2 regions of the Arthrobacter sp. AIWTK1 genome follow, and region 2 is predicted to be linked to the other one. Evidence: riboswitches for the same ligand, from Rfam matches in the RefSeq annotation. Region 2 holds a riboswitch; the other holds the start of a gene.

Region 1 (4,676 bases), 1.3 Mb from region 2:
CTGCCGCCCTCGCCAGCCTACCTGCGATGACGGCGTGTTTGAAGGCCTCCCCCATCATCGCCGGATTCTGCGCCCGGGTCACTGCCGTAGCCAGCAGCACCGCGTCACAGCCCAGTTCCATGGCGAGCGCGGCGTCGGATGCCGTGCCTATACCGGCGTCCAGCACCACGGGAACGGATGCCCTGGAGACGATGAGTTCGATGTTGTGCGGGTTCAGGATCCCGAGCCCGGTGCCGATCGGTGATCCGAGCGGCATCACAGCGGTGGCGCCGAGGTTCTCCAGCCGCAGCGCCAGCACGGGGTCGTCATTCGTGTAGGCGAACACCTTGAACCCGCGGTTCACCAGTTGCTCGGTGGCGTCCACCAATTCCACGGCGTCCGGGAGTAGGGTGTGCTCGTCCGCAATCACTTCCAGCTTCACCCAGTCCGTTTCCAGGGCCTCCCGCGCGAGTTCCGCCGTCATCACGGCGTCCCGTGCGGTAAAGCAGCCGGCCGTATTGGGCAGGACCCGGATGTTGTGGTCCACCAGGAGCTGGAACAGCGAGCCTGTTTCGGCCGGCGAGTAGCGGCGCATGGCCACCGTGGTCAGCTCCGTGCCCGAAGCGATCAGGGCCGCCCCCAGTCCGTCGAGGCTGGGCGCTCCGCCGGTGCCCATGATCAGCCGCGATCCCAGCGCGACACCGTCCACAATGAAGGGATCCGCCGCCTGCTGCGCTGTCCCTGCCGCACCGGCAACCGTTGTTCCTGCCATGATGCTCAACCTCCCTGTACTGCGGTAACGAGTTCGACGTCGTCGCCCTCGGCGAGTGCCGTGACGAACCACTGGCTGCGCGGCACCACCTCGGAATTCCGCGCTACCGCAACGCCCAGTTTTTGGCCGTCGGCAGCCTGCCCGTTGGGAGCGAGATTCCGGCCGGTGACCTGGCTGACGAGCGTGGTGACGGACGCGCCGTCGTCCACCGCATGTGCGGTGCCGTTCAGTGTGATGTTCATGCTGTTTCCTTGTTCGGGTCAATTGTGACGGTGTGCGCGGGCGTTGCCCGCGTTGCCGGTGTTGACGCAGGGCGGGAAAACCGGTCGGGCCGGAACGGCGCCCAGCGAGGATCGGCGGCGCCGTCCATCAGCTGCCTGCAGATGGACGCGGCCGCAGGAGTCAGCAGCACGCCGTGCCGGAAGAATCCGGTGGCAATGATGAGCCCCCCAACATCCCGGCCGGTTGCGGCGTCCGCTGCGCGGCCCAGCAGCGGCGCATTGTCCGGCGTTCCCGGACGGGCCCTCGCCGTGGCTTCCAGCAGTTCCAGTTCGGCGACGGCGGGAACCAGTACCTGCGCGTCGCGCAGCAGCTGGTACACGCCCCCGGCGGAAACGGCTGAACCTGCCGGTGTAGCGGTTCCTGCAGGCCCGGTAGCGGCAGCTTCAGTGCCCGCTCCGGAGAGCGCATCTTCGCGTTGCGTGGCCCCGATCACCACGGTGCCGTCCTGCCGGGGCACGATGTAAACGGGAACTCCATGGACCATCCCCCTGACTGTTGACGTCACCAGGGGCTGCAGGTAGGCGGGGACGCGCAGGCGCAGGATATCGCCGTACACGGGGCGGAGCGGCAGCTGAAGCCCGGATGGCAGTCCGCCCAGCGATGCGGATTCCAGCCCGTTGGCGATGACGGTTTCGCTTGCGTGCACGGCGCCTCCTCCAGCCAGGCTGACGCCGATGACGCGCCCGTCCTCCCGGAGCAGGCCGGCGGCCCGCTCACGTACGACGGACCCCGGCAGGGAATCCGAGATCACGGCAAGGAGCTTGCGCGGATCCACCTGATGGTCGGCCGGAATCTCGAAGGCGCAGGATATTCCAGGGCTCAGCAGCGGCTCCCGTGCCCGGGCTTCCCTGACTGTCAGCGGCTCCACCGTGAGGCCGCTGGACTTCTGGACTCCGCGCAGGTCGGCGAGCGCCCGGCGGTCGGCGGCGTCGGCGCCCACGGCGAGGGTCGACGTCGTGAGGTAACCGGTGCCTGAGCCGCCGGCGCCGGGTTCCCGGGAAGCACCCGCGGATTCCAGGCCCGCCGCGAAGGCCGGCCATAGCCCCGAGGAGTGGAGCATGAGTTCCAGGAGGTCTTCCTCCTGGTAGTGAAGTTCGCTGACCGGCGCCAGCATACCCGCGGCGGCCCAGCTCGCCCCCATCCCCGGTGCGTCGTCGATGATCACCACGGACCTGCCGGACTGCCGGGCCTCCCAGGCGATGCCGTGGCCGATGATTCCCCCGCCGATCACGGCGACGTCGGCGCGGATGTCCGGGCTGCGCTCGTCGCGGCTGCGCGTGGCAGGGTGCCCTGTTGGGGATTGCGGGGTCATTGTCATCCTTCCCTACGCCGGTACTAACCGGATCAGGTCAAGCGGTCGGCTCTGACGCCCTCTCAGCCCGGCAGCTTTGTGACAGCTGCGGCGGGCTCCCGCGGTACCCACCCAGTTTAGGGGAACTAGGCTTGAGCCATGACCGAGCAAGCTCTCCTGACCGACGCCCGCCTGTACCTCTGCACTGACGCCCGCACGGACCGGGGCGATTTCGCCAACTTCGTCGATGCCGCCTACGCCGGCGGCGTTGACATCATCCAGCTCCGGGACAAGAACCTGGAAGCGGCCGAAGAGCTCGAGTTGCTCGAGGTGCTGGAGGCCGCAGCCCGCCGCCACGGCCGTCTTTGGTCAGTCAACGACCGCGCGGACATCGCCTCGCTCTCCGGCGCGCCGGTGCTCCACATCGGACAGAAGGACCTCCCCCTGGCCTCGGCCCGGAAGTTCCTTGGCAATGAAGCAGTGGTCGGCATGTCAACGCACAGCCCCGGCCAGATCGACGCCGCCATCGGCGCATCCCGCGGTCCCGGCGGACTGGATTACTTCTGCGTCGGGCCGGTGTGGGCCACTCCCACGAAGCCGGGCCGCGCCGCCGTCGGCCTCGACCTGGTCCGGTACGCGGCGCAGGCCGCCGGCACAACAACTGCCGCAACAGCTGCCGGCGAGACCGGGGACGGGCCGCTGCCGTGGTTCGCCATCGGCGGCATCGACCTGGGCAATGTGGAGCAGGTGGTTGATGCAGGGGCGCGGCGCATCGTGGTGGTCCGGGCCATCACCGAGGCCAACGACCCCGCCGCGGCCGCGCAATCGCTGCTGGCAGCGCTCGACGCCGGCGCCTCCTGACTATCCCGTCAGGCCGAGCTGCGTCATCCGCTTGGCGTGCTTCTCCGCGAGGCCGGCGATCAGCCCGCTGACCTGTTCCTTGGCTGCGGCGCTGTCCTCGCCGCCGATCAGGCTTCCCAGGAACGCATGCTCGTAGCTGACGCGCTGCGCCTGGGTCAGTGCTTCGCCCAGCAGCCGCCGGCCCCACAGAGCCAGCCTGGAAGCGAGCCTGGGATCATCGGCGAGGGCGCCCCTGAGCCGTTCACGGAGAACCTCCGTTGTCTCATCGGAGGCCTGGATCTGTTCGATGAGTTCGCGCGTGCCGGCGTCAACGTAGCGGGAGATGGCCCGGTAGAAGTCGGCAGAGACTGTGTCGATCACGTAGGCCTTCATCAGCGACTCGTACCAGTCGGCCGGGCGCGTCCGCGAATGGAAATGGTCCACGGCTGCCTGGAAAGGCAGCATGGCGTCCTCGGCATCGATCCCCATGGCCTCGAGGCGGGCGCTCACCAGTTCGTAGTGCCGGAACTCCACCACGGCAATCGTGCCGAGCACGGCACGGTCGTGGAGGGTGGGCGAATACCGCGCGTCAGCGGAGAACCTCTCGAAAGCTGACAGCTCTCCGTAGGCCATCATCCCGAACAGGTCTGCGACGAAGCGGTTGTAACGAGCGGTGTCAGCCGGGGTTGAGCTCATCGTCCAAGACTAATGGCGCAAATCGAGCTAATCTGACTTTCGTGTCACATCATCGCCTGACTCCAAGTGTCCATGAACAGACCAACCGGCTGGCCGAAGCGCTGAATTCGCTCCGCACGGAACTGGAGCTGCCCGGACCCTTTCCCGAGGATGTCCTGCAGGACGCGCTGGCGGCCATCGCGGAGCACAAGATGCCGGACCTGGACCTCACCGATGTGGGCTTTGTGACCATAGATCCTGCGTCCTCCACCGACCTGGACCAGGCCCTCTTCATCGAGCGGTCAGGCGACGGGTACAAGGTCTTCTACGCCATCGCCGACGTGCCGTCCTTTGTGGCACCGGGCGGATCGCTCGACGCCGAGACGCGCCGCCGGGGGCAGACGTTCTACGCCCCGGACGGTCGGATTCCGCTTCACCCGGAAGTCATCAGCGAGCAGGCCGGCAGCCTGCTTGCCGGCCAGTTGTGCGCCGCTTTCGTGTGGGAGTTCGACCTGGACACGGCAGCCAGGGTGGAATCAGTGCTGGTGCGCCGGGCCAGGATCCGGAGCCGGGCGAAACTCAGCTACAAGGGCGTCCAGGCCGAGCTGGATTCCGGCAGTGCCACCCCCGTCCTCCAGCTCCTCCGGGAGGTGGGCCTCAAGCGGGTGGAACTCGAGAGGCTGCGTGGCGGCGCCAGCCTGAACATGCCGGAACAGGAAATCGAACAATTGCCCGACGGCGGCTACCGCATCGTGGCGGCGCCACCCCTCCCGGTGGAAGACTGGAACGCCCAGATCTCCCTCATGACCGGCATGGCCGCGGCTGACCTGATGCTCG
Region 2 (4,676 bases):
CCGACGGATTTCCATCCGGCAGGAACTGCCGCTCCTCGTGTGGCTGGTGTTTGTCTGGGGTGCCCTCTGGCAGGACTTCAGCCCCGGAAACCTGCTGTTCGGTGCGCTCATCGCCGTAGTGGTGGCGCGGCTGTTCTACCTGCCCCCGGTGGAACTGGGCGGCAGGTTCAGCATTGTGCGGGCCGTCCCGTTCGCGATCGTTTTCCTCGGCAAGGTGGTGGCCGCCAGCTTCCAGGTACTCTTCCTGGCCCTGGCCCGGGGGCCGAAGGTGAGCAACGCCGTCGTCGCCGTCCAGTTGCGGAGCCACTCGGACCTGATGGTGACAGCCACGGGCCATGTCCTCTCGCTGATCCCGGGCTCGCTGGTGGTGGAGGTGGACCGCTCCACGTCGACGCTCTACGTCCACGGGCTCAACGTGCGGAGCGGGGAGGACATTGCGAACCTGCGCAAGGAGGTCCGGGATGCCGAGGCAGCGTTGATCAGGATCATGGGCACCCGCGAGGAACTGGCCGCACTGAAAGAGGAAGTGGGCGCATGATGGAAATCGTCCTGACCATAACGGCCGTGATCCTGTCCCTGGCGGCAGCCGGAGCCATCGTCCGGATCGCCATCGGGCCGTCCCTGCTGGACCGGGTGCTGGCCTCGGACGTATTGCTGGCCATTATCGGGGCCACGCTCTGCATAGACATGGCCGTCAACAGGCACCTGAACAACCTCATGCTGCTCGTGGCGCTGTCCATCATCGGTTTCATCGGGTCCGTGACCGTGGCGCGCTTCGTGGCCGACAGGCGGGAGCAGCCCAATGAATCCTGAACCCTCCGCCGTGGACACCATCGTTGACGCGGTGTCCGCCGTCTTCATGGTGGTAGGCGCCCTGATGTCCCTCGGTGCGGCTATCGGCCTGTTGCGCTTCCCCGACCTGATGAGCAGGATGCACGCCGCCACCAAGCCGCAGGTGCTGGGGCTCTTCCTGCTGCTTGCCTCGGTGGGCCTGCAGCTGCGGACCTGGTGGGTGTGGCCCGTGCTGTTCGTGGCGTGGATCTTCCAGGTGCTCACCGTCCCGGTGTCCGCGCACATGGTGGGCAGGGCCGGCTACCGCACCAAGCACCTGCACAAGGAACTGCTTACCACCGACGAGCTGGAAGCTGTGGTGCTGAAGGCGGCAGACAAGAAAGCGGCCGCCAAGCGGGCCGCCGACGAGGACGACGGCCCGGCCTAGCGGCGGCCCTTGAGGGACTAAACGATGTCCTGGCTCTTGGCGAAGCGGGTGATGGCACGCTGCGTGCCCCGGTTGGCCAGGACCTGGATGATGGCGCTGACAGCGGCCGAAATCAGTGCAAAGGTCAGGGCGCTGCGCAGGGTGGTGGGGACGTCGTCCTTGTCGCCCTTGGGCGGCTTACGGCCGGTGATCTTTTCCCAGACGACGTCAACGGCCTTCGTGCCGGCGAATCCGGCCAGCAGGCTCACTCCGGTTCCAAGCAGCTTGATGAAAAAACTCACTCCAGTACCCCTAACAGGTGGGAAACGACGGAAACAGGGCTTCCCCTAGCCTAACCGCATCAACCCGCCCGGATCACCGCGCATTGTGACACCCGCCCCGGGATTTCGCAGCCCCGCGGGTGTAAACTGATCCACGCCCATAAGGGCGAATTGATACGACAGGGGAGCGTCGCCGTCGGCCATCACTGGAAGAGTCCAGGGAACCGGAGGCGGGCGCTGAGAGTGCGGACAGCCGCAGACCCTCGAACCTGATCCGGTTAGTACCGGCGCAAGGGAGTCGAGTTCTCAGAGTGTCCGGCAGCAGGCGGCGGAAGCCGTGGAGCGCCCGGGGAACACTCTCCCCTCCTGTACCTCAGGAGGAAGAAAAATGACTGGAATTACCGCCAAGCAGTCGCTTGGCAACAGCAAGTACAGCTGGCGTGTGGTGGACATAGTGGTTGCCGCGTTGATCGCAGTGGCCGGCGGCGTCATCTTCTGGGCCTGGTCCCAGGGAGCCGCCGCAGTGTCGCCGCCCATGAACGCCGTCTACCCGCCGCTGACCGGCCTCATCGCCGGCGGCTGGATGATTCCCGCCGTCCTGGGCATGCTGATCATCCGCAAGCCCGGAGCCGCCCTGTTCTGCGAAACTGTCGCCGCCACCGGTGAACTGATCATGGGCTCGCAGTACGGAGCGTCAGTGCTGTTCTCCGGCTTCGTGCAGGGGCTGGGGGCGGAGATCATCTTCGCGGTGTTCGTCTACAAGAAGTTCAACCTGCCCGTTTCGCTGCTGGCCGGTGCCGCCGCAGGCCTCTTCTGCGGCCTGAACGACTCGTTCGCGCCCTGGGGCTGGAACATCGCCTACGCTGCCGGCGACAAGCTGGCCTACATCATCTTCACAGCCATCTCGGGCGCCGTCATCGCCGGCGGCCTGTCCTGGCTCGCCACCCGCGGCCTCGCCAGGACCGGTGTGCTGAGCTCCTTCGCCTCCCGCAAGGCAGCTGCGGAGCCCGTCTTCTCCTGATGAACGCACATTGCTCATGACGCCTTCCGACACCGTCCGCCCGGCCGCGGTCACGGCAAGGGGCTGGGGCTGGCGGCATGCCGGCCGGTCCCTGCCTGCCGTCCGCGCCCTGGACCTGGACATTCAGCCGGGCGAACGCGTGCTGCTGCTGGGTCCCTCCGGCGCGGGAAAATCCACGCTGCTGCACGCCCTCGCCGGGGTGCTCGGCGACAGCGACGCCGGAGCCCATCACGATGGCGCGCCGGATGCGGATGACTCCGATGAGACGGGCGCCCTGCTGATCGACGGCGCTCCGCCCCGCGCCCAGCGGGGGCGGACCGGCCTGATGCAGCAGGACCCCGAGACGCAGGTGGTCCTTTCCCGCGTGGGGGACGACGTCGCCTTCGGCGCCGAGAACCTCGCTGTGCCGCGCGCGGACATCTGGGCGCGCGTCGGCGAGGCGCTCGACGACGTCGGCCTGGCTTACCTGCCGCTGGACCACCCGACGTCGGCCCTCTCCGGCGGCCAGAAGCAGCGCCTGGCGCTCGCCGGCATCCTGGCCATGCGCCCGGGGCTGCTGCTCCTCGACGAGCCCACCGCCAACCTGGACCCTGCGGGCGTCCTGGAGGTCAGGGACGCCGTGGGCAGGTGCCTGGACAAAACCGGGGCAACACTGGTGGTGGTGGAACACCGCGTGGGCGTCTGGAAAGACCTCGTGGACCGGATCGTGGTGCTGCAGCCCGGATCGGCCACGGACTCCGCGGTGCTGCTGGACGGGCCCCCGGACCAGGTCCTGGCACAGGCCCGGGACATGCTTGTTGCCGCCGGTGTCTGGGTTCCCGGGTATGTGCCCGCCACCCGGGCGCGGTCCGGCGGCACCGGAGCGCAGGGTTCTGCGGGTGCCGGTGACCCGGGGGCGCACGGGGCGGGGGCGCCCGGGGGCAGGAACCTCCTGTTGGCGGCCGAGAACCTTGCCGTCTCCCGCGAACGTCCCCGCCGGCGGCGCTTCAAGGCTGTCCCTCCGGTACCGGTGCAGACCGGCATCACGGCGCAGGTCCGGGCCGGCCAGGCCCTGACCGTCACCGGGCCCAACGGTTCCGGAAAGTCCACGTTTGCCCTCACCCTCGCCGGGCTGCTCCAGCCCGTGGAGGGCAGGGTTTCCGCCACCGTTGACCTCAGCGAAGGCGCCGGGATCGACCCGTACAAGTGGAAAGCGGAGCAGCTGATCTCCCGGATCGGCACCGTTTTCCAGGAACCGGAGCACCAGTTCGTCACCGGCCGGGTGCTGGATGAGCTGATGTTCGGCCCGCGGCACCTGGGCCACGGCGAGGAACGCGTGGACGAACTCCTGGAGCGGCTGCGGCTGACCAAGCTGGTGGACGCGAACCCCTACACGCTCTCGGGCGGGGAGAAGCGCAGGCTGTCCGTCGCCACCGTGCTGGCCGCCCATCCCCGGGTGCTGATCCTCGACGAGCCCACGTTCGGCCAGGACGCCAACACCTGGGCGGAACTGGCGTCCTTCCTGTCCGAACTCCTCGACGCCGGCACCGCTGTGGTGTCGGTGACCCACGACCAGGAGTTCAGCGACGTCCTCGGCGGCACCGAGCTGAAACTTGATGCACCGGAACCCGGCCGGCCCGGACTGCGCAACCCGGAGGTGGCTGCCCCATGAGGGAAGCCTTGACCCTGCAGTCGAACCACGCCCTGCTGACCCGGGCCAATCCGCTGGCCAAGTTCGCCGTCGTCATGCTGATGACCGTGGTGCTGGCGCTGTCCATCGACTGGGTGTCCGCCTCCGTTGCTCTGGCCTTTGAGCTGCTGCTCTTCCCGCTGGCCGGACTGACCGTGGCGTTGCTCTGGCAGCGTGGCTGGCCGCTGATTCTGGCGGCTGCGCTGGGCGGCTGGAGCACCTCGATCCTGGCACCGGACAGCGGAAGGATCCTGCTCGACGTCGGCATCTGGTCCATCAGCGAAGGCTCGCTGGAGCTGGGGCTCGGATTCCTGCTGCGGGGGCTGGCAATCGCCCTCCCCGCGGTGCTGCTGATGAGCTGCACGGACCCGACCGACCTCGCTGACGCCCTCGCCCAGAAAGCGAAGCTGCCGCACCGGTTTGTGCTGGGCACCCTGGCCGCCATGCGGCTCGTGGGGCTGATGGCCGAAGAATGGCAGACGATCGGCATGGCCCGGCGCGCCCGCG

The links. A riboswitch is a leader RNA that binds a small molecule or an ion and turns the genes downstream of it on or off. The one in region 2 is predicted to bind thiamine pyrophosphate.
Region 1: another riboswitch for thiamine pyrophosphate. It lies ahead of thiO (glycine oxidase ThiO); the one in region 2 lies ahead of AC1MDG_RS19995 (ECF transporter S component).

The regions. Positions count from the first base shown of each region.
Region 1 covers NZ_CM155287.1:3,057,853-3,062,528, forward strand. The annotation lists gene AC1MDG_RS14035 (thiazole synthase) at 1-751, opposite strand, end outside; gene thiS (sulfur carrier protein ThiS) at 757-993, opposite strand; gene thiO (glycine oxidase ThiO) at 990-2,345, opposite strand; TPP riboswitch at 2,338-2,457, opposite strand; gene thiE (thiamine phosphate synthase) at 2,484-3,185, shown strand; gene AC1MDG_RS14055 (ferritin-like domain-containing protein) at 3,186-3,860, opposite strand; gene AC1MDG_RS14060 (RNB domain-containing ribonuclease) at 3,902-4,676, shown strand, end outside.
Region 2 covers NZ_CM155287.1:4,353,065-4,357,740, reverse strand. The annotation lists gene AC1MDG_RS20015 (Na+/H+ antiporter subunit E) at 1-538, shown strand, start outside; gene AC1MDG_RS20010 (MrpF/PhaF family protein) at 535-813, shown strand; gene mnhG (monovalent cation/H(+) antiporter subunit G) at 803-1,219, shown strand; gene AC1MDG_RS20000 (DUF4235 domain-containing protein) at 1,237-1,500, opposite strand; TPP riboswitch at 1,651-1,793, shown strand; gene AC1MDG_RS19995 (ECF transporter S component) at 1,868-2,500, shown strand; gene AC1MDG_RS19990 (ABC transporter ATP-binding protein) at 2,517-4,151, shown strand; gene AC1MDG_RS19985 (energy-coupling factor transporter transmembrane component T family protein) at 4,148-4,676, shown strand, end outside.